3 regions of the Brotonthovivens ammoniilytica genome follow, and region 1 is predicted to be linked to each of the others. Evidence: riboswitches for the same ligand, from Rfam matches in the RefSeq annotation. Region 1 holds a riboswitch; each other region holds the start of a gene.
What was found. A riboswitch is a leader RNA that binds a small molecule or an ion and turns the genes downstream of it on or off. The one in region 1 is predicted to bind cobalamin.

Region 1 (10,424 bases):
GCCGGGCCAGACGATAAGAATAGATTTCTTTGCAGAGCGGTTCCATCTCTTTGTTCAGGAAATTTTTCCGTCCAATGAGGTTTGGAATATTTTTTCCCTCAAAGTTGCCGGATTCCGTAATGTGAAACCATTCACAGAAGCGGCGGCCGGATGTTGTACCCAGATACTGAATAATTTCCCCGGGAGTAAGGAGGTAGTAGCTTCCTTCGGTTCCGCCGCTGTCAGCATCCTGTCCACAGTAAAATCCACCCTTTGGGTCTGTCAGTTCTCTGAAAATATAATCGGCAGTTTTTTGAATTACGTGCAGGCAGAAGGCTCTGCCGGTTTGATGATAGGCAGTGGTATATGCATCTATCAGAAGGGCATTGTCATAAAGCATTTTTTCAAAGTGAGGAATCAGCCAGGTATCGTCAGTAGAATACCGGGAAAATCCACCTCCAATATGATCAAAAATTCCGCCCTGAAACATATTTTCCAGGGTATGGACGGCACAGTGCATGGCATCATCATCTCCTGTAAGCACGGCATAATGCATCAAAAACATAAGATTATGGGGTGCGGGGAATTTCGGGGCCCTGCCAAATCCTCCCCATTGGGGATCAAAGGTACTCTTTAACATGGAAACGCCCTTTAAAATCAGATATTCATCGGGAAGGGTTCCGTTTGAGTATGCAGTTTCCTGCAGCAGCAAGGTCATATGTTCACCGGCTGCAAGAAGCCTGCCGCGCTGTTTTTCCCACATTTTTGCAATATGGGGAAGCAGTTCTAAAAGACCGGCATTTCCATAGCGGGAAAATTTCGGAAAATAGGTGCCGGCATAAAAAGGTTTCTGGTCCGGCGTCATAAAAATAGTCAGAGGCCATCCGCCGGAGCCGGTAAAAGCCTGGCAGGCGGCCATGTAGACGGCGTCAATATCCGGCCGCTCTTCACGGTCAACTTTTATGGAGATAAAGTACCGGTTTAAGAGCTCTGCTGTCTCGGAATCCTCAAAAGATTCCCGGGCCATAACGTGGCACCAGTGGCAGGTAGAATATCCGATACTTAGAAAAATAGGCTTATCTTCTGCTCTGGCCTTATCAAATGCTTCCTCACACCAGGGAAACCAGTGAACAGGATTGTCTGCATGCTGTTGCAGATAAGGCGATGTTTCAGTTTTTAAATGATTCGGCATGTGAAAATTCCTCTCTGTTTTAATGGCTGATGTGTATATTATTCCTGTTTGCCGGGATATTAACACAGATTACGGGCAGAATATGTAAAAAAAGTTGATGGAGGAAAACAATGGAATCAGTATGGTCTAAGACTTGCAGTATCAGTAAGAGGGAGTCATTAAAGAGAGATATACAAACAGAAATAGCGGTAATTGGCGCGGGGATGGCCGGGATTCTTACGGCTTATTATCTTCAAAAAGCAGGGAAAAAGGTTGTTGTACTGGAAGCAGCCCGTATTGCCAGCGGACAGACCAGAAACACAACTGCGAAAATTACATCTTTGCACGGCATGATTTACCGGGAACTGACAGACAGTCTGGGAGAGGAACGGGCCAGATTATACGGGCAGGCAAATGAAGAGGCTGTTGCTGAGTACAAACGTCTCATTGAGGAGCAGAAGATAAGCTGTGATTTTGAAGAACAGGATGCCTATATATATTCTGAAAGCAGGAAAGATATGGAGCAGGAGGCTTTGGCGGCAGAGAATCTGGGGCTTCCAGCTCAGCTGATAACAGATTTGAAACTTCCGGTGCCATTTCAGGCGGCAGTGCGATTTTCACATCAGGCACAGTTTCATCCTCTGAAATTTATAAAGGAGATTTCAGAGTCTCTTACCATTTATGAAAACTCCATGGCAAAAGAGGTAGAAGATCATGTAGTTAAAACGGATGAGGGCTCTGTGAGAGCTGACCAGATTATATTCGCATGCCACTTTCCATTTATAAATTTTCCTGGAATGTATTTTGCAAAAATGCATCAGGAGCGTTCTTATGTTATTGCGCTTGAACAGGCGGGCCATATAAACGGGATGGCCATTGGCCAGGGAGAACATCCATATTCTTTTCGTAATTATAAACAACTGTTATTTGTGGGAGGTGAAAACCACCGGACCGGAGAAAATACAGAGGGCGGCCGGTATCATGCTTTGAAGATGAGGGCAAAGGAATGGTTTCCTGAAAGCAGGGAGGCGGCCTGCTGGTCTGCCCAGGATTGTATGACAGGGGATCATGTTCCCTATATCGGTCAGTATGCGGCAGGGAAACCGGACTGGTATGTAGCCACCGGGTTTGGAAAATGGGGGATGACACATTCTATGGTATCTGCACTGCTTTTAAGGGATTTGATACTTGGAAAGGAGAATCCCTATGCAGAAGTTTTTGATCCGGGCCGTTTTTCCATGGAAAATATTCCGGAAATGGCCGGTGAAGGCGGACAGGCTGTGAAAGGACTGGTAAGAAGGATTTTTCAGATTCCGGATGAGACTGTAAAAGAGCTTGAGGCAGACCACGGAGGAATTGTAGAGCTGGACGGAGAAAAGGCCGGTGTATACAAAGACAAAGAAGGAAATGTTTACGCGGTGGATATCCGGTGTCCTCATATGGGATGTCAGCTGGAGTGGAATCCCGATGAAAAAAGCTGGGATTGTCCGTGTCATGGTTCTAGGTTTGACTATCAGGGGAATTTAATATCAAATCCGGCACAGGAGGGAATTGCACATGAATAATTATTTCAGCGGATGGTATTTTAAGTGTCAGGCAGGACAGGATACCATTGCAGTAATACCGGCCTTTCATATAACAAATGGAAAGCGAAGCTGTTCTATACAGCTGATAACAGATGACGGCGCATGGAATGTTCCTTTTTTTGAGCGGGAGCTTCGGGGAAGCAGAACAGATCTTCCCATGGCAATTGGTGATAATCTTTTTCTGGAAAAGGGAATCCGGCTGAATATTCATACGGAGGAACTGGATGCTGTAGGCAGACTCCGGTTTGGAGAGCTTTCTCCTATTCGCTATGATATTATGGGGCCTTTTTGTATGGTGCCCTTTATGGAGTGCAGACACCGTGTGCGCAGTATGAATCATGTGGTAAATGGAAAGCTTAAAATAAACGGGAAAAGTTATCAGTTTGAAAATGGCAGCGGTTATATTGAAGGAGACTGCGGCCGGTCTTTTCCAAAAGAATATGCCTGGACACAGTGTACCTTCCGGGAAGGCTCACTAATGCTGTCTGTTGCAAAGATTCCTATGGGGCCTTTTGGATTTACAGGAATTATCAGTGTGATTCACTGGCGGGGAATGGAGTATCGGCTGGCAACGTATCTGGGAGCAAAAGTGGAGAAAATCGGCTGGGGAACCATAGTAATCCGCCAGGGGAAATACACACTGACGGCGAGACTTGTGGAGAAAAAGTCGCATCCGCTGTATGCGCCAAAGGGCGGCGCCATGACACGGGTGATTCATGAAAGCGCATCCTGTCATGCATTTTACCGGTTTCAGGAGGAGGACAGGACGCTTTTCGCCTTTGGTTCTGATCAGGCGGCTTTTGAATATGAGTATCAGGATAAAGTATAGTATTTATTGACATAGAAAATCTTCTTTCGTATAATCTATTCATAAAAACACTTATAGATTTGGAAAGGCTGTCCATCCATAAGGGCAGCCTTTCGTAATGAGGAGAAACGGTGAATGAGTCAATATAAAGAAGTAGTGATTGGGAAGAAGTCTTTAAAATATCCTGTAGTACAAGGAGGGATGGGGATTGGAGTATCTCTTGGAACCCTTGCAGGGAATGTGGCAAAAGAAGGTGGTGCGGGGACCATATCAGCTGCCCAGATAGGATTTCGGGAACCGGATTTTTATACAAATGCGGAAGCTGCGAACTTAAGAGCTATTGAAAAAGAGATTCAGACTGCAAGAAAAATTGCTCCCACAGGAGTAATCGGCATTAATATTATGACTGTTACAAAGGAGTATGAAGCACAGGTTAGAAAGGCAGCGGAATGCGGCGTGGACTTTATTGTTTCGGGAGCGGGACTGCCGGTAAAGCTTCCGGAATATGTGAAGGATTTTGATGTGGCGATTATCCCTGTAGTATCTTCTTTAAGATCAGCCCAGGTATTGATAAAGATGTGGCAGAAGCGTTACCAGAGGCTGCCGGATGCAGTGGTGATCGAGGGGCCTAAAGCAGGAGGCCATCTGGGATTTCTGCCGGAGCAGCTTGAGGATATCAGCGATGAAGAATTTGAAGCAGAAGAGTGCAGAATTATACAGTATATAAGAGAGCTTGGAGAGGCTAATCAGATATATATCCCGGTGATTGTGGGGGGAGGCGTGAATACTGCTTCTGATTTAAAGCATCATCTGGAGCTTGGGGCAGATGCCATTCAGGCAGCTACAAAATTTGTGACTACTAAGGAGTGCGATGCACATCCGTTATATAAAGAAGCATACATAAACTGTCAGAAAGAGGATATCTGTATTATTAAAAGCCCGGTAGGGATGCCGGGACGTGCAATTTTCAATCATTTTCTGGACCAGGTTAAAAAAGGGCTTCGCCCCGTACAGAGATGCTATCGCTGTATGGGAGCCTGTAATCCGGCAAAAGCGCCTTACTGTATTACAGAAGCGCTGATTCATGCCGTGAAAGGGGAGCTGGAGGAAGGCTTGATTTTCTGCGGGGCAGATGCCTTTCAGGCAGCCAAGATTACAACAGTAAAGCAGGTTATGGAAGAACTGACACAATAAATTAGGCGGCTGCGCCAATATTTTGCATTTTTGGTACTTTTTTTGGCTTTTTTGTAATAAGAAACCAGCTTCGTTGACACCAAATTGCAATTAAATTATAATGAAAAACAGAGTGTAAAAGCAGGGAAATGGGTGAAATTCCCATACAAGTCCGTTACTGTAAAAGTCAGATACCGTGTTACATTTTGTTGACATTTTGCGGCAACCGAAGTGTCATATAATCGGGAAAAGAAAACCGTTGTCGGAAGACAGCGGTTTTTTTTGGGGGATTTATATATGAAGCATAAGACCGGAATTGAAGAGTATTTCATTTTAAAAGACGGAAAAAAACTCCGGTATGGGTATACTACCGGTACCTGTGCAGCAGCTGCTGCCAAGGCGGCGGCAAAGATGCTGCTTTCCGGGGAGACAGTGGAAGAGGCGGCGATACAGACCCCCAAGGGAATTTTGCTGAGACTATTGATTGAGGATATTCAGCAAAGGCCCGGGAGAGTCAGCTGCGCAGTAAGAAAAGATGGCGGGGATGATCCGGATGTTACGGATGGAATCCTTATTTATGCACAGGTCTCACTGACGGAAGAATCGGAAGGTATTTCGTTAGACGGCGGGATTGGAGTTGGCAGAGTAACAAAGGCGGGGCTTTCGCAAAAAATCGGGGAAGCGGCTATCAATCCGGTGCCGGGAAAGATGATTTTAAATGAAGTCCGGCAGATCTGCCGGGAATATAATTATCAAAAGGGGTTGAATATTATAATTTCTGTGCCAGAGGGAGAACAGATTGCGAAACGGACGTTTAATCCGAGGCTTGGCATTACCGGAGGGATTTCCATTCTGGGGACAAGCGGGATTGTAGTTCCTATGAGCGAGGATGCTCTCATTGCCAGTATCCGGCTGGAGATGAAGATGCTGGCAGAGGCAGGTGCTCAGTATCTTGTCATCACACCGGGAAATTACGGACAGGTGTTTTCACAGCAGGAGATGGATATTGATCTGACTTTTTCCATGAAGTGCAGCAATTATCTGGGAGAAACGCTGGATATGGCGGCGGAGCTGGGAATACAGGGAATTTTATTTATCGCCCATATTGGGAAATTTGTAAAAGTATCCGGCGGTATTATGAATACACATTCCCGAAATGCAGACTGCCGGGCAGAGCTGCTGGCAGCCCAGGCTTTCCGGGCAGGGGCCCAAGGGAAAGTGATACAGAATATTCTGGATTCGGTTACCACAGAAGAAGCTGTGCAGATCTTAAAGGCAGCCGGGTGTCTAAAAGAGACAATGGAAATCACGGCGGAAAAGATTCAATTTTATATGGACCACAGAACCAGAGGAGATATAAAGACCGCAGCCATTATTTTCTCCAATGTGGAGGGACGGCTTGCAGATACAAAAAATGTGCTGGAGTTATTACAGTGTATAGAACAACAGCGAAAGGAACACAGAAAATGAGAGGAAAATTAACAGGAATCGGTGTAGGACCAGGGGACCCAAAGCTGCTGACCATCAAAGCCCTTGAGGCGGTCAGAGACAGTGATGTAGTAGCTGTTCCGGGAGAGGAACCAAAAGATTCCGTGGCATATCAGATTGTAGAGCAGATTTATCCGGAGCTGGCCGGTAAAGTGCTGCTGCCGGTAAGTATGCCCATGACAAAGGATCCGGTAAAGCTGGAGGAAAATCATGAGAGGGGAGCAAATGCTGTCAGAGCGTTTTTGGATGAAGGAAAACAGGTGGTGTTTTTAACTCTTGGGGACCCGTCGGTATATTCTACCTATCTGTATATCCATAAAAAGGTGCAGGCGGCAGGATATGAAACAGAAATTATCAGCGGGATTACATCCTTTTGCGCGGCTGCGGCCCGGTTAAATATCGGCCTTGTGGAAAAAGCGCAGCAGCTTCATGTGATACCGGCTTCTTATCAGATAGAGGAGGCCCTTAAACTTCCGGGAACTAAGGTTTTGATGAAAGCCGGAAAAAAGATAGAGCAGGTAAAAAAAGTGCTGCAGCAGCAGGATGCACAAGTGGTGATGATTGAAAACTGCGGGATGCCGGGAGAAAAGGTTTATTACGGTGCGGATGCGATTCCAGAGGATGCAGGCTATTATTCATTGATTATTGTAAAGGAGAAATCATGATACATTTTGTGGGAGCAGGTTCCGGGGCGCCGGACCTGATTACAGTCAGAGGAAAAAAATATCTGGAGGAAGCAGATATTATTATCTATGCAGGTTCATTAGTAAATCCGCAGCTGCTTGAGTACGCAAAGCCGGGAGCAGAAATTTATAACAGCGCGAAAATGACGCTGGAAGAAGTGCTGGAGGTAATGATAACTGCGGAACAGAATCAGAAGATGACAGTTCGCCTTCACACCGGGGATCCAAGTCTTTACGGAGCTATCCGGGAACAGATGGATGTACTGGATGAAAAACAGATTGCATACGATTACTGTCCGGGGGTGAGCTCTTTTTGCGGAGCGGCATCGGCTCTGAATCTGGAGTATACGCTGCCTGACGTATCTCAGAGTGTTATCATTACAAGAATGGCCGGAAGAACCCCTGTACCGGCGAAGGAAAGTATTGAGAGCTTTGCCGCTCATCAGGCTACTATGGTTGTATTTTTAAGTACCGGTATGCTGGAGGAGCTAAGCAGACGTCTGATAGAAGGCGGATATCAGCCGGATACGCCAGCAGCCATTGTTTATAAAGCAACCTGGGAGGATGAGAAAACCTTTGTGTGTACCGTGGATACACTGGCAAAAACAGCGGCGGAGCACAATATTACAAAGACTGCGCTGATGATTATCGGTGATGTGGTGGCCCATACCCGTTATGACCGTTCAAAACTGTATGATCCCGGATTTACCACAGAGTTTCGGGAAGCATCTGAGTAAATCGGCCGGGGAAGGCCGGATGTCATATAAAGGAGGGATAAGCCTGTGAAAGCTTCTGTAATTTGTTTTACGCCAGGAGGGCTGGCCGTAGCAAAAGATGTGGTAAACAGCTTAGAAGAGAAGGGATATGAAGCTGTTCTTTCTGTGAAGAGCCGTTATATGACAGACTGTGAAGATGCCTCTGTGCAGATTTTAAATGGTACGCTGGCAGATTGGACAGAGCAGGCTTTTGAAACCTCGGAGCTGATTGTGTTTACAGGAGCCTGCGGAATTGCGGTGCGGGCCATTGCTCCATTTGTAAAAAGCAAGCGGTATGATCCGGCGGTGCTGGTAGTGGACGAAGGAAAACAGTTTGTAATCTCTTTATTATCCGGACATCTGGGAGGAGCCAATGAGGCAGCTTGGGAGCTGGCAAAAAATCTGGGAGCTGTTCCGGTAATTACAACTGCAACGGATGTAAAAGAGCGGTTTGCAGTAGATGTGTTCGCAAAACAGAATCATCTTTGGATCTCGGATATGAGCCTGGCGAAAGAGGTATCGGCCAGACTGCTGAGAGACGAAGACATTTTTGTGACAGCAGACGAAGAAGCACAGCGGCATTTGGAAGGGATAAAATTTCCCCGGGGTCTGAATTATTTAAAATGGGACGAACAGGCAGCTGCTGAATACGCAAAAAAAGAATCTTTGTGGATTCACCTGGGTGTTCAAAAGCGCAGAGAACTGCCGGATGCCACGCTGTACCTGGTACCAAAGCAGACGATTCTTGGGATCGGCTGCAGGAAAGGTACCACTCTTTACGCCATCGAAGAGATGATTGAAGAGTGGTTAAATACCTGGGGGATATTTAAAGAGTCTGTTTGTGCAGCGGTTTCCATTGATCTGAAAAAAGAAGAGCCGGGGCTGGCAGAGTTTACCTGCAGGCAGCAGATTCCCTTTTGGTGTTACAGCGCTGATGAATTAAAAGGCGTATCGGGGGATTTTCAGTCCTCTCCTTTTGTAGAATCTGTTACCGGAGTGGATAATGTCTGTGAGCGCAGCGCGGTGCTGGGAGCGGGCAATGGAAGATTAATTATGAAAAAACAGGGAAAATGCGGCGTCACAGCTGCCTGTGCCGTCAGAGACTGGAGGATAAGCTTTGAATAAATTATATGTAATAGGAATCGGACCCGGAGAATATGAGCAGATGACACTTCGTGCCATCCATGCATTAGAACAGAGTGATGTAATTATCGGATATACGGTATATGTAGATCTGGTCCGGGAACATTTTTTGGAAAAAGAGTTTTTGACAACGCCTATGACAAAAGAAGCAGACCGATGTGTTATGGCTTTTGAGGAGGCACAAAAAGGGAAAACGGTATCAATGATCTGCAGCGGTGATGCCGGAGTCTATGGAATGGCCGGACTGATGTATGAAATCGGGGTTCGCTATCCAGAAGTTGAGCTCGAAATTATTCCGGGGGTCACCGCCGCAACCGGCGGTGCCGCAGTTTTAGGAGCACCGTTAATCCATGATTTCTGCCTGATCAGCCTCAGTGATCTTTTAACACCATGGGAGAAAATTGAACAGAGGCTTCTGATGGCAGCGAAAGGGGATTTTTCCATTGTACTGTATAATCCATCCAGTAAAAAAAGAGCGGACTATTTAAAAAAAGCCTGTGATCTTATGCTGACTTATAAAAGCGGCAAGACAGTCTGCGGTATCGTCTCCAATATTGGAAGAGACGGGGAAAGCTGCCGGGTTATGTCTTTGGAAGAACTGAGGGACACAGCGGTTGATATGTTTACCACAGTATTTATCGGTAATTCCCAGACAAGGGAGCTGGAGGGCAAAATGGTAACCCCAAGAGGATATCGGAATGTATAAGGTATTTATTTTTGCAGGCACCAGGGAAGGGCGGATGGCAGCGGAGTATTTGAATGAGGCCGGAATTATGTGCCGGGTATTTGCGGCAACAGAATACGGCGGCAGTCTGCTTCCCAAAGGTCCCTGCTGCCATGTGTCCGCAGAGCGTCTGACATCGGAGGAGATGGCGGTACAGATGGAGCAGCTTTCCAAAGACGGTATTGTAATAGATGCCACTCACCCTTATGCTCAGGCTGTGACGGACAATATCAGAAAAGCATGTGAACAATCCGGGAAACAATATCTTAGAGTACTCAGGGACAGCGCGGATGTATCCGGTCTGGGGGCAGAAAACCAGACGGTTTTTGTGAAGGATACAGCATCAGCCGTTGAATTCCTTGGGGGGACGCAGGGAAATGTACTGGTGACTACCGGCAGCAAAGAGCTGCATTTATTTACCGGTCTGCCGGGATATAAAGAGCGCATTTTTGCCAGAGTTTTGTCTCTTCCAGCAGTGGCAGCCGAATGTGCAGCCCTGGGATTTGAGGGGCAGCATCTGATCTGTATGCAGGGGCCATTTTCAAAAGATTTAAACAAGGCGATGCTGCATCAGATTAAGGCACGATGGATGGTAACAAAAGAATCCGGAAGCAGCGGCGGATTTGCAGAAAAGGTAAAAGCAGCGGAAGAGTGCGGCTGTGGTCTGGTTGTAATCGGAAGGCCCCCACAGACAGAAGGAATCTCTTTGTCTGAGTGTCTGCACATTCTGGGAGAAAAATTCGGCCTGGCTGTAAAGGAACAGCCGGATGCGAAGGGGACAAAAGTAACGCTGGTGGGCATTGGAATGGGCGCAGAGGCGACTATGACAAAAGAAGCGAAAGATGCAGTCAGCAGTGCGGAATTGCTGATCGGTGCCGCAAGAATGCTGGATGGATTTGGAACAGAGGGACAGG
Region 2 (10,424 bases), on a different contig from region 1:
TACAGAAAACATTTTTTTCTCCATGTTCTGCAGACTTTCAAATTCTTCATGAGAATATATTCTGTTTTTCTTTGTTAAAGACCCCGTTATAAATAAAGCAATCGGAAGCTTCCTGCCTGTTTTACAAACATTAGTGATCATATGCTATGAACCTTCTTTCATGGTATACCAAATTATATCAACGGTAAAACAGGCTGTCAATCTCATTTCCGGTACTCTTTTAACAGCTGCTTCTCACTGGCATATTCCTTTAGTTCTCTGTTTCTCTGATTCATGGTTCCATACTCTGTAAGACAGCAATACACTTCCCCACACTGTTCCAGAACAGCCGCTGCCTGCTGAAAGGCTTTTTCATCAATAGGCTCAAACGCTTTTACGGATATTACCTGAGATGCCAGCGCTTTGGCAACCTGATAATCCACATCATTTTCGTGTAAAATTCCCACGGCAAATGGTATTCCCCTTCTCTGAAGCTTCCGGTAAAGCGCAATACCGCTGCCATTTCCTCCAATTACGAATACCTCTGCTTTGCCTTTGGGCGCCTCCAGCTCCAGACAGCCAAAGGCTTCATTATAGCTTCCTCTTGTAACGTGATACAATTCACTGATATAATGTCCGGAAAAAATATCCTCTGGACTTCCGTATCGTTCTATTTTATTTCCGTTTACACATACAACAAGATCCGAAATTTTCTGGGCAAGATCCAATTCATGTAAAGACATAATAACAGCTACATTTCTCTCACTGACCATTTGCTTTAATATTGTCAAAAGCTCCAGCTTATGTCTGATATCCAAAAAGGAGGTAGGTTCATCCAGCACAATAATCTCCGGTTCCTGGCAGATCGCCCTGGCCAGCAGAATCCGCTGACGCTGTCCATCACTGATCTGCGTAAAATCACAGTCAGCCAATTCCCTGGCATGTACCATTTCCATTGCCTCGCGAACCTTCATTCTGTCTGTATCACTCAAAATTCCAAGCCTGCCAGTATAGGGATAACGTCCGGTTCCTACTACATCTTCGCAGGTCATCAGCTCCGGGTTTAACCGTTCTGTCATAACTACCGAAAGTTTCCTGGATACTTCTTTATCTGTCATTCTCTCCATTGTTTTTCCATCCAGATAAACGGTTCCTGCAATCAATCCCAGCTGCCTTGTAATACTTTTCAGAATGGTAGACTTTCCTGCCCCGTTGGGTCCGATTAAGGTTAATATTTCTCCTTTATTTACCCGTATTTCGATATCTTTAATCAAAGGTTTACCGGAATATCCCACTGTCATTTTATCCGTATATATAAAATAATCATTCATCCGCTCTTCCACCCTTGTCTATCCTGTTTTTGTTTTCTGCCGGATCATCATATATATAACTACAGGAGCTCCAAATACGGCTGTCACTGAACTAATACTGAGTTCTGTGGGAGCAAAAACAACTCTGGCAATGAGATCACAGAACAGACAGAAAACAGCTCCACCTAGAAAACAGGCCGGAATAATCAAAATCGGCTTCGCCGTTTTTAAAAGATTTTTTACAAGATGGGGGACTGCAATTCCCACAAAGGAAATAGGACCTGCAAATGCTGTTACACACGCAGACAAAATGCTGGATAAAAGGATTAGAAGAATCCGGAATACCCGGATATTAACCCCCATATTCCGTGCATATACTTCACCCAGCTGATAGGCGCTGATAGGCTTTGACATCAAAAAAGTCAGCAGCAGCGCCCCTAAGGCCACCACAGACATCACCCGGATATTCTCCCATGACATTCCCGAAAAACTTCCCATAGACCAGTTGTGAAGATTGACAATATTAGAATCATCCGCAAACGTAACTACAAAATCCGTAATTGCAGAACAGATATATCCAATCATAATTCCGCAGATAACAAGCAGGGACATCCGGTGTACTTTATTGGAAATCAGCAGTATAAATCCCATAGAAATCATTGCCCCCGCAAACGCGGCCAGTATCATAATCCCGGACCCGGAAGTTAATCCTTTACTCAGCAGAAAAATCATTACCAGTGATACAACAAGCTTGGCTCCTGAGGAAATCCCAAGTACAAAAGGTCCTGCAATGGGATTATTAAAAAATGTCTGCAAAAGAAATCCCGAAACGGACAGGGCCCCGCCAAGAATAATTACAGCCAGCACTCTTGGGAGACGAATATCCCAGATAATCCGCACGGCAGTCTCATCCCCGGCCTTTCTCAGAATAATGCCAAATATTTCTCCCGCTGTAAGGCTGGTGCTTCCGGAATTTACGTTCCACAAAAATAAAAGCAGCAGCAAAACTGCCAATATCATAAAAGATATCGTATATCTTATCTGCATTTTTTTTGCCATCTGACATCCCCCTTACTTCAGCCGGTGCATATAGGTTAACTCTGTTAATTCTGGATCGTCGTCTGTCAGCATTCGATGGATATCTACAATCATATCCGAAAGTCCGGTGGTCTCCTGAAACAAATTTTTTCCGGTACACCAGACATTTCCATTCTTAACCGCTTTGAAATCCGAAAGAAGCTCACTTTTATCCAGCAGTTCATCCAAAGATTTCAGTTCCCCTTCAATTGTACTGTTATAGATCAGATAATCTGCATCTTTCGCATCAGCATAGAATTTTTCCATCTGCATATTCATGGTAGAAAGGGCGTTTTCCCCGTCTCCCAGATTCTGAAAGATATACTTTCCTCCGGCCAGTTCGATCATTTTTGAAACATAATCTCCGGATTTTCTAACATTCACGTAGCCATTGGAGCTTATATAAAAGAAAGCTGCCGTTTTACCTGTGTTTTCTTCAGAAAGTATTTTCTCCACACTGGCAATCTGCTCATTAAAATAAGTCTCCGCCAGATCTTCCTTTCCCAATAGTACGGCGTACAGCTTAATCCATTCCATTCTTCCAAGAGGGTGCCCTTCATAGCTGGAACGCTCTACCAGCACAGGAATGCCAAAATCCTCCAGCTTTTCTTTTACCTCAGGATTATGATAGATCATCGTTGATTCCACTGCCAGGCTGCATTTTTTATCCAAGATCAGTTCGTAATCCGGCGCATTATACTTTCCCGCATATTCCATGCGGCCCTCTTTAAGGGCCTCCTTTGCCTCATCTATATACCAGCCGTCTGCATCAGTACCTGATAGAGTGATTTGGTCAATCCCTTCCAGCGCCCTGAAAAAATCCATGGCAGAAGTAGCCACAAGATAAATATGATCCAGGGGCTGCTTAAGTACTACAATATCTTCTTCCATATCTTCGGGAACAGGTTTTCCCTCCGGCACTACAAGAAACCGGCCGCCCTCTGTAATATCAACCAGAGCATAGCCTCCGGTATAATAATCTACCGAAAATTGTGCAGCATACTGCAAAGGCAGACTGTGGTCCAGCTCCAGCTCGCTAAAGCTTATGGAAGAGGCTTCATTTTTGCCCTTCCGGTCAGAATGCTCCGTATTCTGATTTGCACAGGCTCCACAAAACAATATCAAAATTCCTGCCATCAGACACAGAACAAATATATGTATTTTTTTCATTATTCAGCCTTTTTTAATGATTCAGAATCAAACGTAAGTGTATAATCAATTTCATGAGGTTCACTCATGGCAATTGTATCTGCAATAACGGCAATCTTTCGGTCAAAACAGCTGACAGGAATTTCAAAGGCAGAATTTCCTTCTGTATTAATCTGCTCAAATTTCTCTCCGTCAACCTTCATATAATCATAATTAGAACTGCTCCATACGATCTTTGCAGTAACCTTCCCGTCTTTTACCTGCAATTGGGCCGGTGATTCTACACTGGCTCTGCCGGAACCGCCTTCCAGCTTAACATTTCCGGTATAGCTGCCATCTTTCAGGTTCAGGCTTTCAGCTGTGGTTAATGCACCTTCTGTAAATGCTTCTGTCGGCAGAGAATCCGCCCTGAAAACCAATTCACGGTCATACCATTTTTCTTTATTTTTACTGAAGGCTGCACAGTCAAGCTTCTGGTCCAGCGCTTCTACCGGCACTTCAAATGAATGAATCCCCTCTGAATTTTCTTTAAATGGTATAAATTCTTCCTCCGACGCATTTACTGCCTCTTCTCCGGTACCCATAAACAGTTTCAGATACCCGGTTCCACTCATTGTCATTACTGCTTTCATTTTTCCGTCTTTCACAGTTAATGTGCAGGAAGTAATTTTAAACATGGAAGAACTAGAATCTACCGCGATTTCATATTCTCCCTCTTTTAGCTGTGAAGCCTTTACAGCCTTCATATCTGCGGTTCCAACATCCTGCTTTTTTGCCATGTCCTTAGAGGATGCCACCTGGCTGTTTTCTGTATCTTTTGCTTCATCCTGCTGCTGTGACAGACTGCCTGCCGTATCTTTTTTTTCATTTCCGCATCCCCCCATCAGCCAAACTGCCGATAATGCGGATACCAATATCAATACTTTTATTCTTTTCATAATTACCTCTATTACTGTGCAGTGCCCTGCGAAGCTTTCACAGGGCACCGTTTACATATCTTTATTTTTTCAAACTGTCTATAGCTGCCTGGGCATGTTCTGCAAAAATTTCCTGGACAGCCGGAAGCTCACCAAGACCTTTCAGTACGGTCTCTACCTGATAACCTTCTTTTTCAAATGTACTCTTCCAGGAATCTGCTTCTCCACCGGCCATATCATTGTTGGCATGATCACCTGCGACAATCATTAATGGCTGAAGAACCACCCGTTTATAGTTTCCTTTTTTCACAGATGCAAGTACATCATCCAAAGATGGGGCAGCTTCCACTGTTCCTACATAATAATTTTTATATCCTGCATCGTTCAGCATTGTCTGCATTTTGGAATATACCTGATTAGATTCAGCCTCAGTTCCATGTCCCATAAAACAGATTGCAGTCTCACCGTCATCATATGCTTTAGTATCCTCTGTAATGGCTTTGATTACCGCATTAAAATCTTCATCACTTGACAGCAATGGTTTGCCGATTGCGATCTGGTCAAAGGAATCTGTATATCCTGCTACTTCATCCACAACATCATTATATTCCAAACCATCCATCAAATGTGTCGGCTGGATAACTAATGTTTTTACTTTATTGTTTACCGCACGGTCAAGAGCTTCTTTTACATTATCAATGGCAACGTTATCTCTTGATTTTACATGATCAATAATAATCTGGCTTGTAAAACCTCTTCTTACTGAGTAATCCTGGAATTTTTCTTCCAGACTGTTTTCAATGGCTCCTACTGTCAGACGGCGGTTGTCATTATAGCTTGTCCCGAAACTTACAACCAGAAGCTCTTTTTCCCCGATCTCATCCTGATTTCTTGTGTTGTCAAGAGATGCGTCTCCTGTATTGTAATTTTCCTCATCTTCCTGCTCCGGCGCTGCTTCGCTTGTCTGCTCCTTTGACGCTGAAGCATCTGCATTGGCAGGTTCTGTTTTCTTGTCACCGCAGCCGGCAAGCATAAAAGCTGCCACCCCCACTCCGGCAAGCACTGTCATAAGTTTTCTCTTCTTCATCTTTTTCCTCCTTATCCTGGAATGAATCTGTCGTCCATCCCATTGTCTATGATGAGAATATAAAAATTGAAGTCCGAAAACATGGCGTCCACATCACCAGAATCATACAACAGCTAAAACTCCTGAAAAAATATCCTATAAAGTAAACAAAAACCTTTTGCGGGTATGGCAAAAGGTTTCACGACTTCTGAATTTTATCCGGTACAACCAATTACTCGTGATCTGGAACCCCTGTTCCCGTACCAGCAGCCGGCAGGTTTCCTGACTTATAGATCCTCATACCAAGCCGCCTTCCCGATTAATCAGTGACTGTGTAATACACATGGCCTGGCACTCCCTATTTACAGTGACGAGATCGTACAGGATTTACACCTGTTTCCCTTTTAACTATTGTCTTTGATGTTTCTTTCGACAACGGCACCGGATGCCTGATTCAATTTTCATTTATTCTAGCACAGGCCTGAAAAAGCCGCAATAAAATCTATATTTTTTCCTGAATTATCCATATTTTTTCCATTCCTTATTGATTATTTTTCTACAGTAATTTCTATTTCAAAGTCCTTGCATTTCCAATCTATTTGTATTAGAATAAGCTTTAAGCTTAAAAGCTTGCTGATAAAGATTGTTTATTTTAAAGGAGGAAAAACCGATGGCATACGTAATTTCAGATTCTTGTATCAACTGTGGAGCCTGCGCTGGCACATGTCCAGTAGGCGCTATTGCAGAAGGAGATTCTCAGTATGTAATTGATGCTGGTTCCTGCATCGACTGCGGTTCTTGTGCAGATGGATGTCCAGTAGGCGCTATTGCAGCTGAATAATACATACTAAATAAGGCGGTTCCTTCCGCTTTTCCCTCAGGGCTGAGGGACCTGTTCCGCAGGTATTTATCGTCAGACAGTGATGGTTATTTTTTATACTGTCTCCGATAGATACCTGCGGATTTTTATACTTTAAAAACAGAGAAGTTCACAAAACTTTTCTATAGCATAAAATAATGGACGGCCCAGCAAATACTGAACCGTCCATTATTTTATGCTGCTATTCTAAATCCATTTCCGGCAGAACTTGTCCGCTTCCCTCTAGGATAAAGTACTTTCCTGGGGTTCAAGACGAAGTTTACCGGGCTTGTCCCCCCTGCGGCATTTAACCTTCTTCTCCTTTTTCTGCCGCCGCATTCGTTTCTGTCTGATGCGAATCGCCTCATCCAGTTTCCGGAATCGTTCTTCTTCCTGTTCTTCCCGCTCCCTCATCAGATAATTCATCTCTTTGATTACTTTATCCCCTACCTGGGTGCTGACTTCTCTTCCCAGTTCATGGTTATTTTCTGCAATAGCGTCTCTGACAATCCGGGTCATTAAAAGCTGAAACTGATCCAGTTTTGACATCCCGGGATCTGTTTTGGTCTGCACACAGGCGGTTTCCGTCTGAGCTTTGGACACGACTTCTGTGGTCTTAAGCTCGTCCGGTATCTGAGGATTTGTATTATGTACAAGCATTTTTATTGCCTTCAGCTGATATCCCTCCTCTTTTAATTTTCGGATTTTTTCAAATTGAATAATATTCTCTTCTGTATAGTAACGGTGACCCATTTCATTTCTTGGTATTTCAAGCTCTAATTCTTCTTCCCAATAACGTAACACATGTGATTCCACATGAAGCAGGTTCGCTGCATCCGAAATCATGTAACGTACTTCTTCCAATTTCTGACCTCCTTTTACAGTCCACTTACTGTTAAAACAAGTATAACATAGATATTCCTGTGCTCAATCCTCTTTTCATCGCAAGTTTCGGCATAAACTGCCCTCTTATAACAGGAAAAAGGCGGATTCGACAACTTTTTGCAATATCTGCCTGCGTCGAATCCGCCCTTGTTAAATTGTATAGACTGCCCCAGATACAGACATTCATTCTTTAATGGCAATCTGCCTGCACTTTAAACCGCATCAAAAGCAATTGTTACTTTAAACAGATCTCCATCCAGATAAATATCAAAGGAGCCTTTCTGCATCACAGTCAGGTTTCTTGCTATCTCAAGTCCCAGACCGCTTCCTTCTGTATTCCTTGATACATCCCCACGGACAAATCGTTCCATAAGCTCTTCGGCACTAAAATTCAGCGGATATTCAGACATATTCTTTATTGTTACTATTACCTTTCCATTTTTGAACTCTCCATCCACATAGACTCTTGTATTTGGCATCGCATATTTAGCGGCATTATTATATAAGTTTTCAATGACCCGCCACATTCTTCTTCCATCTGCCCGAATCAGCATCTGGCTTTCCGGAAGTGTACATACAAGACTCAGATTTTTTCTTGCGAACTTCTCTTCAAATTCACCGTTTGTCTGTTTTAGCAGCTGTTTCAGATTAATTTCATCAATATTCAGATTAATATTTCCTGAGCTGATTTTTGAAGCCTCTACCAAATCCTCTGTAAGATGTTTTAATCTCTGGGATTTCCGGTCCAGAATCTCTATATAGCTTCTGATTTTTTCATCCTGAATGTCTTCCCTCTTCAAAATATCTACATAATTAATAATAGAAGTCAGCGGCGTTTTTATGTCATGGGAAACATTCGTAATCAGATCTGTTCTCAGCCGTTCACTTTTCATCTGCTCTTGAATGGCATTCTGCATTCCTTCCCGGACATTATTCATATCATTAGCCATTTCAAGATTATCTCCGGTAAGGTCTTCCACCGGAATCTGAAAATTCAGATTACCTCCTGCGATTTCATGGATTCCTTCCTTTACTTTCTGGCGCTGTACACACTGCTTCATTAGGAAGATCAGTACCGCTCCCCACAAAAGAATAAACAGAGGGATTCCTATCCCGATAAAACTCAGCAGCAGGCAGATAATATTGGCAGCTGCAAAGAAACAGAAACACATCACCAGTTTTCCTGTGATCTTTCGGGTTCCATATGCATTTGAAATGACTTGTTTTAATTTTGTCGCAGCTATTTGAATCAGTGAATTTTTCAGTAATGATTTCGCTTTTCCCTTACAGATAATTGTCAGCAGCTCCCATTGCATCAAACCTGTAAAACTTAAAACCACTGCCATAAAGTATACCAGCATTCCTGCACTGGCCGCTGTATAGGTACCCGGATACAAGCCCGATGAAACAGCTGCCACAACTGATGCCCAGATTACCCAGCAGACAATATCTATGATAATTAAAATCTCAATGGGTATACATCTTGCAAATGTACTGGCATACCGCTCTTTCCCGGGGCCTTTTCTGCCTGCCTGAACAATAGAAATAATAAAGAATACAATCACACCCGCAATTCCGGCAATTATAAGAACCAGAGCTGCCGGGGCCATAGCTATATATTGATTATAAGTCTCTTTTTTCTGCTGTATCTCATAATCCAGGTTTTCAGCAGCAGTCTTATTCTCGGCCAGTATCAGCTGATATTCTCCCAATGTCTCTTCACCAAAATATTTTATCTGATCTAATAATTCTTTTCCGGTATTGCCTGTGCCTTCTGATTCAATTCCGGACCAGGTCTGGCTGTCCCAGGCCGCATATGCTCCTGTATTTTCCGCTTTCTGACCAATCAGCTGGTCTCTTGCTTCTTCATAGGTAAGTTCTGACCAGGCCGGATAATTGGTAATCACCTTTCCTTTGGAATCCACGTAATAGTAATATCCAAGCTGCTGCCCGTTCTCTTTTTCCGCCAGCAGTTCAGCTGTCTGTCCGACTTCATATACAGCTGATGTCAGTTTATGATATAACTCAGAGATAGACACTGTTCCCGGGTTTTTCAATGCATATCTGGCCAATGTCTCTTTACTTTGAGGGAGGGCACTTTCACATTCCGCCCCGGCAAAATAGTAATACAGAAATTCTCCATTATAATCCGTATAATCTGCATTTCCGTCACTAATCAGCGCCGAAACTTCATCTCCCAAAAGCAGGATAGCTCTTAACTCGGTTTCCGTAATCTCTTCCAGCGAAGTATCGCCAAGCTCTGCATTGCTCAGGGCATGCAGCTTCACACTCCTTTGTTTCTGATCAAATATAATTTTATAAACCGGGGTTATCTCAAGATCTGCATCTGCCAGATTATTCAAAGATTCACCAAGTGCAAAGGTTTCATACACATTTCCTTTTTCATCCTTCAGATACGTATCCCCGTTCTCATATACTTCTGTCAGATCTATATATTCACTCCAGCTGCTCCCATCCTCATAGGATAGACGATCCAACGCAGTCCGTTCATCTGACTCGTAAAGTTTCTTAAGATCATTCAAGGTATAAGTAGTCGCCGGATCCTTTTTTTCATACGAGATGCCTGCATCCTGGTGCATAATATCCAGGGTCTGTGTTCCGTCAAATTTTCCGTCAACTGTCAGTTTATCTACTACTGCATCATTCCTCAACGCCTGCAGCCCGCTGTCTGCGATCTTTCTTCCATAAGCGGACGTTTCATTATAAGAGTACCTGTTCATCAGATCTGACATGCCAGCTCCGCTGTTTAGGCAGAGCGCCGCAAGATAAGAACCTGCCACAATGGCAGCAGCGCTGCAAAGTGTCAGAACAATTACTAGAACTTTGGTTCCCAAAGATCCGAATATTTTTTTATGATTCATTTTATCTTTTACCTTTCCATCCGTTTAACGGGGTGGAATATCTTCAACTTTATATCCCACACCCCAGACCACTTTCAGATATTGTGGCTCTTTCGGATTAATTTCAATTTTCTCCCGGATATGCCGGATATGGACCGCTACGGTATTATCTACATTCACTGCGTCTTCATTCCAGATGTTTTCATAAATCTGCTCAATAGAAAACACCCTGCCTTTATTTTTTAACAAAAACAGCAGTACATTATACTGCATTGGAGTCAATTTCTGCACTTCTTCTCCGTCAATAGTAACCTGTTTGGT
Region 3 (10,424 bases), on a different contig from region 1:
CTCAAGGGTTACGGTTCCAATTTCTGCGATTGCATCTTCCACTGCCCGCGCTGCTTTTTGATCTGCTTCTTCTTTTTCTGCTTCCTCCTGCAGCTTCGCATATGTTTCTTCTGCTGCTGTCAGCACTTCGTAATTTTCTACCAGTGCTTTCTGATCTTCGCTGAGCTGATCATATGCTTCTCTGGCTGCCTGGATTGCCTCTTTGCTCTCAAGGGTTACGGTTCCGATTTCTGCGATTGCATCAGAAACTTTCTTAGCATAATCTTCATCTGTCATTGCTGTTACCTTTACGGTAAACATTTTGGTTGCTCCCTCGTAAGAAGCTGTAATGGTCCAGGTTCCCGGTGTATTGACAAATCCGGAGAACGTTACCTGATCTGCAGGAATTTCTTTAGAAGTTCCGTCACTCATATGAGCAATTACCTTGATTCCTTCTGAGGTAAATTCTTCGCCCTCTTTATATTCGGCTTTATAATCTGTTACTTCCAAAGATGAAATATAAACAGTGATCTCCTTTTCAAATACCGGATATTTGGTACCCTGTCCCCAGTTTTTACTGCTTCCCTCACCTGCATTTAAAGCATCTGTGATTGTTCCATCAGAAAATTCTTCTGCAGATGCGGCTTTCGCCAGCTTATGGGCATCCTTTCCAAGAGGATCGTCATCACGGCAGTAACTCTCTGTCATAGTATATACAGCATCTTCTCTTTCAATTTTCTGACTTGTATCAATGCTTTCTACCTGTCCGATTCCTTTATCCGTTCCACAGGTATCCACATAATAATTATTGGAAATAATATTATAGCGGTCCAGAGATTTCATAAAACCGATAATACCGCCGGTTACATCACCTTTCAGTGTTCCGTAAAAATGATTATTGCGGATATATCCGATTCCATTTGCCCAGCACTGTTTTGATACAGGTTCTCCGCCAAGAATACCTCCAACATAGGTGGCGCCGGTAATATCAGCTGATACAAAACAGTTTTCTATGCTGACACACGGGGTATTCGGCGCAGAACTGGAAGTATAACCGGAGCCATAGATTCCTCCCACATAATTTCCGCTTGCCTCTATCTTACCCTGGAAAGAACTGTTTAGAACCCGGCTGGTTCCCATTGCTTCACCTTTTGCTCCAGCAATACCGCCTACATAATTTTTACCATAAACTTCTGCATAACTGTGGCAGTTATTAATTGTTCCCGTGTTATTTCCTGTAAAAGAGCCTATTTTTACCTGCTCTTTGTCATATCCAATTACAACACCTTTTTCTATGGTAGAATTACTGATATTTACAATATTTGCGGCTGATGCATATCCGCCATAAAATCCTGCCTTTAATGTTTTTGTTCCAGCTTTCAGCGTTACCCGGTCTATGGTCGCAGTTACTCCGCCGGAAGCAAGCCAGTCACTGTAATTTCCTGACGGGCCGTAATCTACATAATATTTCGCAATTACACCGTAACCTTCAATCTGCTCACCATAAATATTCAGATTTTTAATAACGGCGCCGCGAACATAACCAAATAATGTCTGTCCGCCTTTTTCAACTGTTAACGTGCAGTTATTTCCATCGAAAATACCTGCAAACGGCTTCAGATTTTTTCCGCTTCCTGTTGTAGTTCCGGTTCCTATTGGTTCCCAGTCAGCTGGAATCGTAATATCTTTCATCATTTTAAAATGACTTCCGGAAAGATCAATTCCCTTTTCATTGACAATTGTCTGTATCAATTTCAGATCATCAAGATCATTCAGCTGATATGGATCCGTTTCTGTTCCTTTACCGTCCCAGAGTTCTTCATCTACCATCTGATCTAATGTCTTAAAGGAAACTTTAGCAACTGTAGATTCACCGGTTATGGCATAGGTCTTTCCATTAAAACTGTTTACCGTATTTGTGGCAACACATTTATAATATTTAACCGCCGGAACATCTGAGCTCTCCGGCTTATAGCTTACAGCTGTACTTTTATAGGTCTCAGCCTCTCCAACAGGTGTAAACTTCACACCATCTGTACTTTCGAACCACTGGTAGGTCTGTGTGGAATTCTGATGTGTGGACCCATAGCGGATCGCGGAAGAAAATGGTATTGTTGCCGCACCTGTCAGATATTCTTTATCTGCAAACTCAGATGCAAAAGCAGGAACCTGAATATCATCCGCTTCTGCTGAAACAGTATACAGGATCTCATTACTGTAACTATCTCCAAACCGCCTTCCATCCTGTGTAATATACAGTTTTACACTGACATATCTTCTGCTGTTTACCGATGCCTTATATGTATAAGTCTCGGATCCATAAGTACCACCCGACGGGCTTCCGGCCTCTGTACCTGTTGACCATACATAATCAATATCCAGTGTATCTTTGGTGCCCTCTGCTCTTGTATCAAAAGTAACTTTTAACTCCTTGGTCTCATCTCCTACATTATACTTATAACCGTCTGCCGGAACTGCACTTCCATCCACCGGAGCTATCTTTATGTTATAAGGTGTGGGATCCGGTTTTACCGTTATATATACAACTTCTGAATTCTGTGTATATGTCTTTCCGCCGACTGTATTGCTGACCACGCAATAATAGTAATGATTCTCTGACTTTTCAACCTGTTTTCCGCTGAGAACCGGAGTATAAGATGCTTCTGCTGCACCTTCAATTTTTTTACCGCCTTCTGTGCTGTTTTTGTCATTCTCATACCACTGATAAGAAATTTCACCGTTTCCGGATGCCCGCACCTTTATAGGGTCAAGCTCTGTATCTGTATCAACATATATTTGTCCAGCCTTTGGCTGAAGTACAATTGTCGGTTCATTCTCCTGGGGTTCTTTTGTTAATGTCAATGTATATTCAATGGAATCCATATCTTTGCTCACTGCTTTTACAGGAACCTTCATTTCTCCATTAGCATCCCATGTTACCGGAACCTCAATCGCCTCGCCGCTGTCACCTTTGATGCCGCCGGCTTCAATACTGTAAGAAGAGCGATACCCTTCCGCTGTCACAGATACTGTTTTAGAATCCGCAGGAATATAAGCCCTGTATTCTTTTACTTCCTTGTCAAAGACAGGTTTCATTGTATCATCTACTGTCAAAGATTTCAGGCTGGCTGCCTTCTTATAGCTAATCATATAGCTTACTTCATCACCGCCTGCTGCCGGTACGATTCGAATATACATATCCTGAGAAGCAGAAAACTGATTCCAGTTATCGCTTTTCATTGTCCTTACGCTTCCGCCTGCCACCGGCCAGGAGTTCAGTGTATCTTCCGCTATAGCGCTGGAAGGATTCACATAAATATTTGTAATATAATCCGGCAGTGTCACTGTATAATTAAATACATCAGACGCAAAAGACGGGGTAAACTCTAAAAGCTGTTTTCCCTCACTGTCAAGAGCAAACTGAAGCCCTTTTAAACTGCTTTTATCTGCCTGTGGACTGGTCAGACTTTCTGCGGCTTTGTCTACTTCACTCTGAGCTGCATCCCAGTCATTTAAAACAGCCAAAGCCGCTTTAAAAGTATCGGATGTCTTATCTGTACAGTCTGCCAGTTCCTTTATTAATTCATCCTTATTGGCATAATCTGCCAGTGACGCAGCTCCCCAGTCTGACTGGTCCATAATATCCGCGCCATAGCCATACACTGAAAACTGAAGTCGGACTACATCACCATCTGATACCTTGATCTGATCTGCTCCTTTTTCTATTCCCTGGTTATTTTTTGTAAACATCCACCCGGACTGTCCGCTATAATCAAATTCTCCCAGCCATTCTTTGCTATTTCTCAAGCCGGTATATGATGTCTGTCCGGCCGGATCACTTTCGCTTGAATTATTAAGGGCAGCCATGATTTTAGCGGGGATCTTGCTTTTATCCCATCCTTCCGGCTCACCGCCATCCTTTACATACCGAAGATAATAATCACCCTGCAAACTGTCGGTTTTTACATCTGTTTTCTCATCACCAAGAACCTCCTGGGTTACATCTGCAACCGAACTGTCCTTGGGCACAACCACCTTTACCGGTTCCTGAATCAGCCCCTGTCCAAGTGTGATTTTTTCTGTTGTAAAATACACTGTGATATCAGCAGACTTGCTGCTGTTTTCCGGAGCAGCCCATACAGTACTTGGGATAACCATTGCCAATGACAATATGACAGCGGCAATTTTGTGTTTCCACATTTTTCTTTTTACTGTTCTCTTTTTCATGATTTCTCCTTTCATGTTATTTCTATCTATCATCAACCGGCAATGCCGGGTATATTTTTAAATTTCCTCCCTCAAATTTCTATCGCATTTTCTTTGTTATCCTCTGTAACAGCATATTTTTGAAGTATTTAAAAACAAAAAAAGACCATGGCAAAATACCACAGTCCGTTTTTTCTGTTTCTATCATCGTTCTCTCTTATTTATGACAATTTTGATTCTCCGCCAGCATGTCATATGTTATATGCAGGTCTCCTGGCTTATGACTCAAACGTTTTAGCTCTCCTTCCCGGTTTCCCAGTGGCCGGCCTAAAGCCGCGAGCAAAACTTATCATCTACAGTGGCGGGACCGCTCAGGCCTTCTACCTGATTCCCTCTTAGCTGCTTTCATGAAGCAGAACATATAACAACTTATTTTCTTAGTAATTCCTCTTATCTTCCTGATTTTCAATGATTTTTTGATTTCAGGACGTAAATTATTGATTTTTATTATAATATTTCACAACTTACAAGTCAAAGTTTTTGTGTTTTTTACAGAAATCCATATAAAAACTACAAATAAAACCCTGAATATACAAAAATTTTACAAATTTATTTTAAGCAATTTTATTCTAACCAATCACAGGACTTTTTTACATAAAAAGCAGCCGCCCTAACCTTCTGAAAAGTTAAGACGGCTGCCACAAATCAACAATCCGATTCCCTATGTCATCTTTTGTAAATCCTTTTTATGTTATTTTGCATTCTTTTTTCTTTGTGTCAGCACAAGAATTCCAATACCTGCAATTCCCATTTCTGCTAAAATGAAATCAAAATATAAAACATGCAAAGAAAATACCTTTTATTGTAAAGATTTTACGGTACCATCTGTCCTTCTCCCTTTCTTTCGCGCATCCCATACCATACAGCCCACTGTCTCCGTATCTCTTGCAAATCCCAGTTTTTTAGAGTCCAGTCTGACCCGGAAATCTTTCTGCAGAGCAGTCAGCAAAAGCGCAATCTTCATAGCTTCACTGGATGCAGCGCCGCATGTAACTGCCGTCTCTCCCTCCCGCACAAGAGGCAGTTTCATAGCTATGGACTGCTCAATGCTTTTTACCGCCATTTGAAACAGCATCATTCCCCGGCATTCCTCCGGTTCCAGATAAAGTTTAAAACAAATATATAAATGCACGCATTCTTTGACTGACGTCTCAGAAAGTTCCGGTGTCTGCACCACCTGCTGTGCCTGTTCTAAAGCCCGGATATTCTGCTTTAATATCCGCTCCTTAATATCCTTTCTCATGCTTTATACCATAACTGCTTCCATACCATAGCTTTCTGCCAGCATTTTTAATTCCTCTGAATAATCCCCGAAAATTAATGGCATATGTAAGCCTGCACGGCACTGTTCTTTATATACCTTTTTCTGATCTTCCACCTGGAAAATAAAACCGCCGTTGCAGTTATCCAAATCATAGCCTACCGTTTTGATAATAGTCCCCTTTCCAATCAACAGCCTCTTTAAATCTCCGCTGAATTTTGCAAAAGTAATTACCTGTCCCTTATCCTCGTCAAAATTATGGCGCATAACTGCACCGAATTTCTGATCATAGGCAAAATGGCGCAGTGCATATGTTCCATCCGGTTCATGAATCCCTTTCAATTTTCTGTGGGGAGTGGAATGATATACAACATACAGATTGTCCAGCCCTTCCACCTCTTTTACATCCTCCGGCGAAATCATTTTTAAAATCTGCATATTTAATCCCCGACCGTCTGTAGAAACGATAGGAAGTGTATTTCCCATATACGGAGCCCTGCCGGACACACTCATTTCAGCCAGCATGGTTACAGCGGAAGCCACATCATACTCACAGGCCGAGGCAATGCCCTGCTCCAGATTTAAAGAGTGTGCCAGACAGAAGGTAAACTGCTCCTCATTAAATCTTCTTGTGGAACAGATATCCGGACATGGAATTACAGCTCCGCTGCAATCGTACAGGTCCATATTTTTCTGAACTACTTTATAGGCGATCAGAGACTTCATTAGCTTTTCTTTTTCAATTGCTGTATTTTCCGCTCCTGACAAAAGCTCATCTGCCAGTATTTCCAGCTCTCCAATCTCTTCTTTTGTAATATTCGGTGTAATCCGCCCCGGTGTTGTGTAATTTCCTTCCGGTGTCAGCGGTTTCATCTGATCAATTAATTCATGTGCATTTACGGTCCGAAAATGAACCCCCATCAGATCTGTTACGGCCTTAAGATTCACAAAGCTGTCTGTGGCACCGGCCACAGGCAGGTCATGGTTAAACCTTGCCACCAGCAAAAGATTCGCCTTTGCAATGGCTTTTTTCGCCCGCAGAACGATAAAATGCCGCACCAGATCCTCCCAGGTCATTTCGCAGATAACATCTACCCCCAGATTGTACAGTCCGCCTGCTCTGGCAGGCCCCCAGATATCCGGCTGTATTGCAAAAGGTTTTCCGCATTTTTGTGCAAACTCGTTAAATACGGTATCCGCTCCAAAGGCTCCTGCCGCCAGATATACATCCACTTCATGCTGATCTTTCAGCAGAGTTTCAAAATATTCTTCTTTCACCTCCCAGTCACAGCTTGTTTCCAGAAATACCGGTTCCATAATATGAACGCATTCCGGCATTACATGCTTAATTCCTTCCATAGTCCCCTGAAAAATCGCACCGTTCACAATAGAATCAAACCCCGGCTGCAGAGAATCTCCACCAGTCATACGGCAGGGTCCCTCATAATAATATTTATGCGCAAACATTACAAACACCGGCTTCACATTCAATTTTACATCCATACATTTACGAATCATCGTATCCTCCTCCTGATATGTACTGATCTCTCAGATCATATTTTAATATAATCATTATAACTGTGCATTTTTCACATTTCCATGTACATCAAAAACAGTATTTTTTAATAATTAAATTATGTGCTGTTCACTCTGCACATTTTCTTGTTTTCTTTTTACAGCTCAGCTATAATAATTCTGTCATTAAAAATTTATATTTTTCAAGAAGGGAGCAATTATGAAGCTTAGTCTTTTTATCCTCAAACATGCGCTGGCACACTATTCTCCCAGAATTCAATGCGCCAGGACTTCCATTCCCATAGAAGAACTGCGTTTGTATAACGCAGATGCCCATATCCCGCAAAATACAGAATCTCATATTTTATATGCAGGCACTTCTGACGCCTTTTTCCAGGACGGTTCGAATCTCGTTGTCTGCAAAAACGATTCTGATTATCTTTTTTTAAACACAGACAATATCACTGCCGTATTCAATGATATTTTAAAAACCTTTGCTAATTACAGCCGCTGGTCAGAAACCTGCGCACAAAACATTCAGAGCGGCTGTACGCTCTCCCAGCTTCTGAATCTTGGTGAAGCCATGCTGCACCGTCCCATTATTATTGTGGACTCCTCACAATATTTAATTGCTCAGTCATCTTCTGCCGCACAAATGCCATTTGAAGACATCTGGAAAAACAATGACGGCCTCCAAAGTGCTCCTGCCGATATTCTGATGCAGTTTAATCAGGCTCATCAGGATTCCTTTTATAAAAAATCTGTTTTTCTTCTTCCGGCAGACTTTTTTCCCCATCCTTCCTGCTGCAGACATATTTTTTTAGATGATGAGCGCATGGCCACACTGATTGTGCTTCTTGATGAAGAATGTCCCCCCGATCATCTGCCGCATCTGCTGGAGCTGTTTGCCGCCCATGCAGCCAGCTGGATACAGTCAAATATCTCGGAAGATTCTTCTTATCACTTTGTTTCTTTTTTCGCCCGTTCACTGGACGGAAATGAAAATGCACTGGCTCCTCTTTTACACCGGCTGACCTTATTTGGCTGGAAAGAAAACTGCCAAAAACAGATTTATGTGATTACCGCTCTGTCAGAACAGTTCCACTTTGATGCCCATTTAAGCCGAATGCTCTCTGATGATTCTTCCGGAGTTTATGCAATCCCATATCAGAAAAGAATAGTAGTTTTATTAAATTGTGATCTGATAAAACCGGAAGACTTTGTAAAACGGCTGATATTTTTAATGGAAAAAAATAATTATTACGGCGCCGCTAGTTTTCCCTTTCAGGACGTCTGCCATATTGCAGAAGCCTACCACCAGGTACTTTCTGCTCTGTCTCAGGCATCCCCCAAAAAAGGCCGGCTCTTTTACTGCAGGGATAACGCAGTAAAATATATCACCGATATTGTAAATAAACATACCTCCGGTAATATCCTGCATCCGGTTCCGGCGCTTATCCGCTCTTACGATAAAACCTATCACACAGCCTTTTATGATACGCTGTTCTGTTTTTTAAAAAATGAACGGAACCATCAAAAAACTGCCAGTGAGCTTTATATTCACCGCAATACATTGTTTATGCGGCTGTCAAAAATACAGACTCTCTGGCAGCTGAATCTGGAGGATGCACAGGAACGTTTCTACCTGCTGTACTCCTTTTATCATACTTTATACCATCTTTAGTTTTCTTTTTTTACCGGGACGACCCCTGATTTTCGGCCCGGAAACTTTTAAACTGTCCCAGCACCTTTTTTAGGCCATCTAACTGCTCCTTTGTATAATGCTTTGTAAAGGGCTCAAACTGCAGAAGTGTGCAGGAATATTCCGCAATTTCCTGTACACTTCTGTCCTGATAAATTTCAAGAAGAAAGGACAATGCCCCTCTTACCGGCAGGGACTCACTGTCAGCCCGGATATACAGTCTGCTGTTTTTCCATTCTGCATACACCCAGGTACGCACCTGGCATTCCGGTATCAGATACTTATTTTTTCTGTATCTGTCAGGATACTCCGGCAGGTCTGCGCCGCATTCCACCAGAAATGTATACTGGCTGATCTCTTCCTTTAATTCCGCAATATCATTTTTTATATCGTCTTCTACCTCTGCCATGCTCATGGGGTCCATTTTCTAAAATCCTTTCAAAATATGTAATTGTTTCCCGTATAATCTCTGCAGCCCTTTGTATCTCCGCCATTGTATTGTAAGGCGCCACAGAAACGCGGACGGCACTCTGTATTCCAAGGGCATTCAGATACGGCTGCGCACAGTGGTGTCCGCTGCGCACCGCCAGTCCGTACCGGTTAAAATGAGTACACAGGTCATAGGCGCCTGCCACAGAAGATACAAAAGAAAGACATCCTGTCTTCTCCTGACCTTTTGCAAGAATCCGCACAGAAGGTATGTTACAAAGCTCCTGTTCTAATACCGTTAACAGCCTTGTCTCATGTTCTCTTACTGCCCTGCCCGGATATTGCTTCCAGAACATACAGGCTTCTGCCAGGCTGACAGCTCCGGCGTAATTAGGTGTTCCGGCTTCAAACCGTTCTGCACCGTCTTTTAGCAGCATCTCCGTCTCAGATACCTGATAGACCGTTCCGCCGCCAAACCTTGCCGGTCTGCAGATTTTTTGTGCCCGTTCACTCATACAGAGCACGCCGATTCCGGTCAGCGCCCCAAGCTTATGACCGGAAAAGCAGTAAAAATCACAATCAGGCATTCCATAGCCCATATGTACAATGCCCTGTGCACCGTCCACTAAAATAAGCGCATCCGTATGGTTTCTGATATAAGAAGACATTTTCTCAACAGGATTTTTCACGCCGGTTACATTGGACAGCTGGGTAAAAGCCGCAATTTTAGTTCTGTGGGACATTTTCCTGTAAAACTGCTCCAAATCCAGTTTTCCATCTTCCAGTACCGGAATGACCACAAGCTTTGCCTGACTTTGTTTTGCAAGCTGCATCCAGGGAAGAAAATTTGAGTGATGCTCCATCTGAGTAACCATAATCTCGTCTCCGGGCATCAGGAAAGGCGCTGTCATACTGCATACCTGATTAATTGCATCTGTAGTCCCGGCAGTAAAAATCAGCTGTTCCCTGTTTTTGGCACCAAGCTGCTCTGCTATCAGGGTTCTTGCATTTTCATAGGCCTCCGTAGTTCTTGTGCTCAGAACATGTATCCCCCGGTGGACATTTCCATTATCCCGCTCATAATGTTGAACAATCCGTCTTTTTACGGCATCCGGCATCTGCATGGTGGCTGCATTATCCAGGTAAATCAGTGGCTGTTCCTGATATGTCTGCTGCAGAATAGCAAATTCACTCCGCAGCTTTTCGGCGCAAAAACCCGTATCCCGTGTCTTAAGTCTCCCTTCCATACTCCCTAGTCCTCTTCCTTCCCGC

Region 2: linked by a shared signal. The riboswitch ahead of OCV88_RS05700 (sirohydrochlorin cobaltochelatase) and the one ahead of cbiD (cobalt-precorrin-5B (C(1))-methyltransferase CbiD) in region 1 are both predicted to bind cobalamin.
Region 3: linked by a shared signal. The riboswitch ahead of OCV88_RS09740 (bacterial Ig-like domain-containing protein) and the one ahead of cbiD (cobalt-precorrin-5B (C(1))-methyltransferase CbiD) in region 1 are both predicted to bind cobalamin.

Annotation. Positions count from the first base shown of each region.
Region 1 covers NZ_JAOQJQ010000006.1:139,603-150,026, reverse strand. The annotation lists gene OCV88_RS13685 (thioredoxin domain-containing protein) at 1-1,171, opposite strand, end outside; gene OCV88_RS13680 (FAD-dependent oxidoreductase) at 1,282-2,715, shown strand; gene OCV88_RS13675 (tocopherol cyclase family protein) at 2,708-3,565, shown strand; gene OCV88_RS13670 (NAD(P)H-dependent flavin oxidoreductase) at 3,680-4,738, shown strand; adenosylcobalamin-variant (AdoCbl-variant) riboswitch at 4,851-4,922, shown strand; gene cbiD (cobalt-precorrin-5B (C(1))-methyltransferase CbiD) at 5,015-6,187, shown strand; gene cobI (precorrin-2 C(20)-methyltransferase) at 6,184-6,870, shown strand; gene cobM (precorrin-4 C(11)-methyltransferase) at 6,867-7,625, shown strand; gene OCV88_RS13650 (cobalt-precorrin 5A hydrolase) at 7,671-8,768, shown strand; gene cobJ (precorrin-3B C(17)-methyltransferase) at 8,761-9,492, shown strand; gene cobK (precorrin-6A reductase) at 9,485-10,424, shown strand, end outside.
Region 2 covers NZ_JAOQJQ010000002.1:253,295-263,718, reverse strand. The annotation lists gene OCV88_RS05725 (hypothetical protein) at 1-141, opposite strand, end outside; gene OCV88_RS05720 (ABC transporter ATP-binding protein) at 204-1,310, opposite strand; gene OCV88_RS05715 (FecCD family ABC transporter permease) at 1,329-2,348, opposite strand; gene OCV88_RS05710 (ABC transporter substrate-binding protein) at 2,361-3,536, opposite strand; gene OCV88_RS05705 (hypothetical protein) at 3,536-4,453, opposite strand; gene OCV88_RS05700 (sirohydrochlorin cobaltochelatase) at 4,515-5,519, opposite strand; cobalamin riboswitch at 5,754-5,959, opposite strand; gene OCV88_RS05695 (DUF362 domain-containing protein) at 6,169-6,339, shown strand; gene OCV88_RS05690 (MerR family transcriptional regulator) at 6,601-7,221, opposite strand; gene OCV88_RS05685 (sensor histidine kinase) at 7,455-10,124, opposite strand; gene OCV88_RS05680 (response regulator transcription factor) at 10,149-10,424, opposite strand, start outside.
Region 3 covers NZ_JAOQJQ010000003.1:377,103-387,526, reverse strand. The annotation lists gene OCV88_RS09740 (bacterial Ig-like domain-containing protein) at 1-4,206, opposite strand, end outside; cobalamin riboswitch at 4,432-4,623, opposite strand; gene OCV88_RS09735 (hypothetical protein) at 5,045-5,488, opposite strand; gene OCV88_RS09730 (fucose isomerase) at 5,492-7,024, opposite strand; gene OCV88_RS09725 (PucR family transcriptional regulator) at 7,242-8,705, shown strand; gene OCV88_RS09720 (SufE family protein) at 8,716-9,132, opposite strand; gene OCV88_RS09715 (aminotransferase class V-fold PLP-dependent enzyme) at 9,101-10,399, opposite strand; gene OCV88_RS09710 (hypothetical protein) at 10,405-10,424, opposite strand, start outside.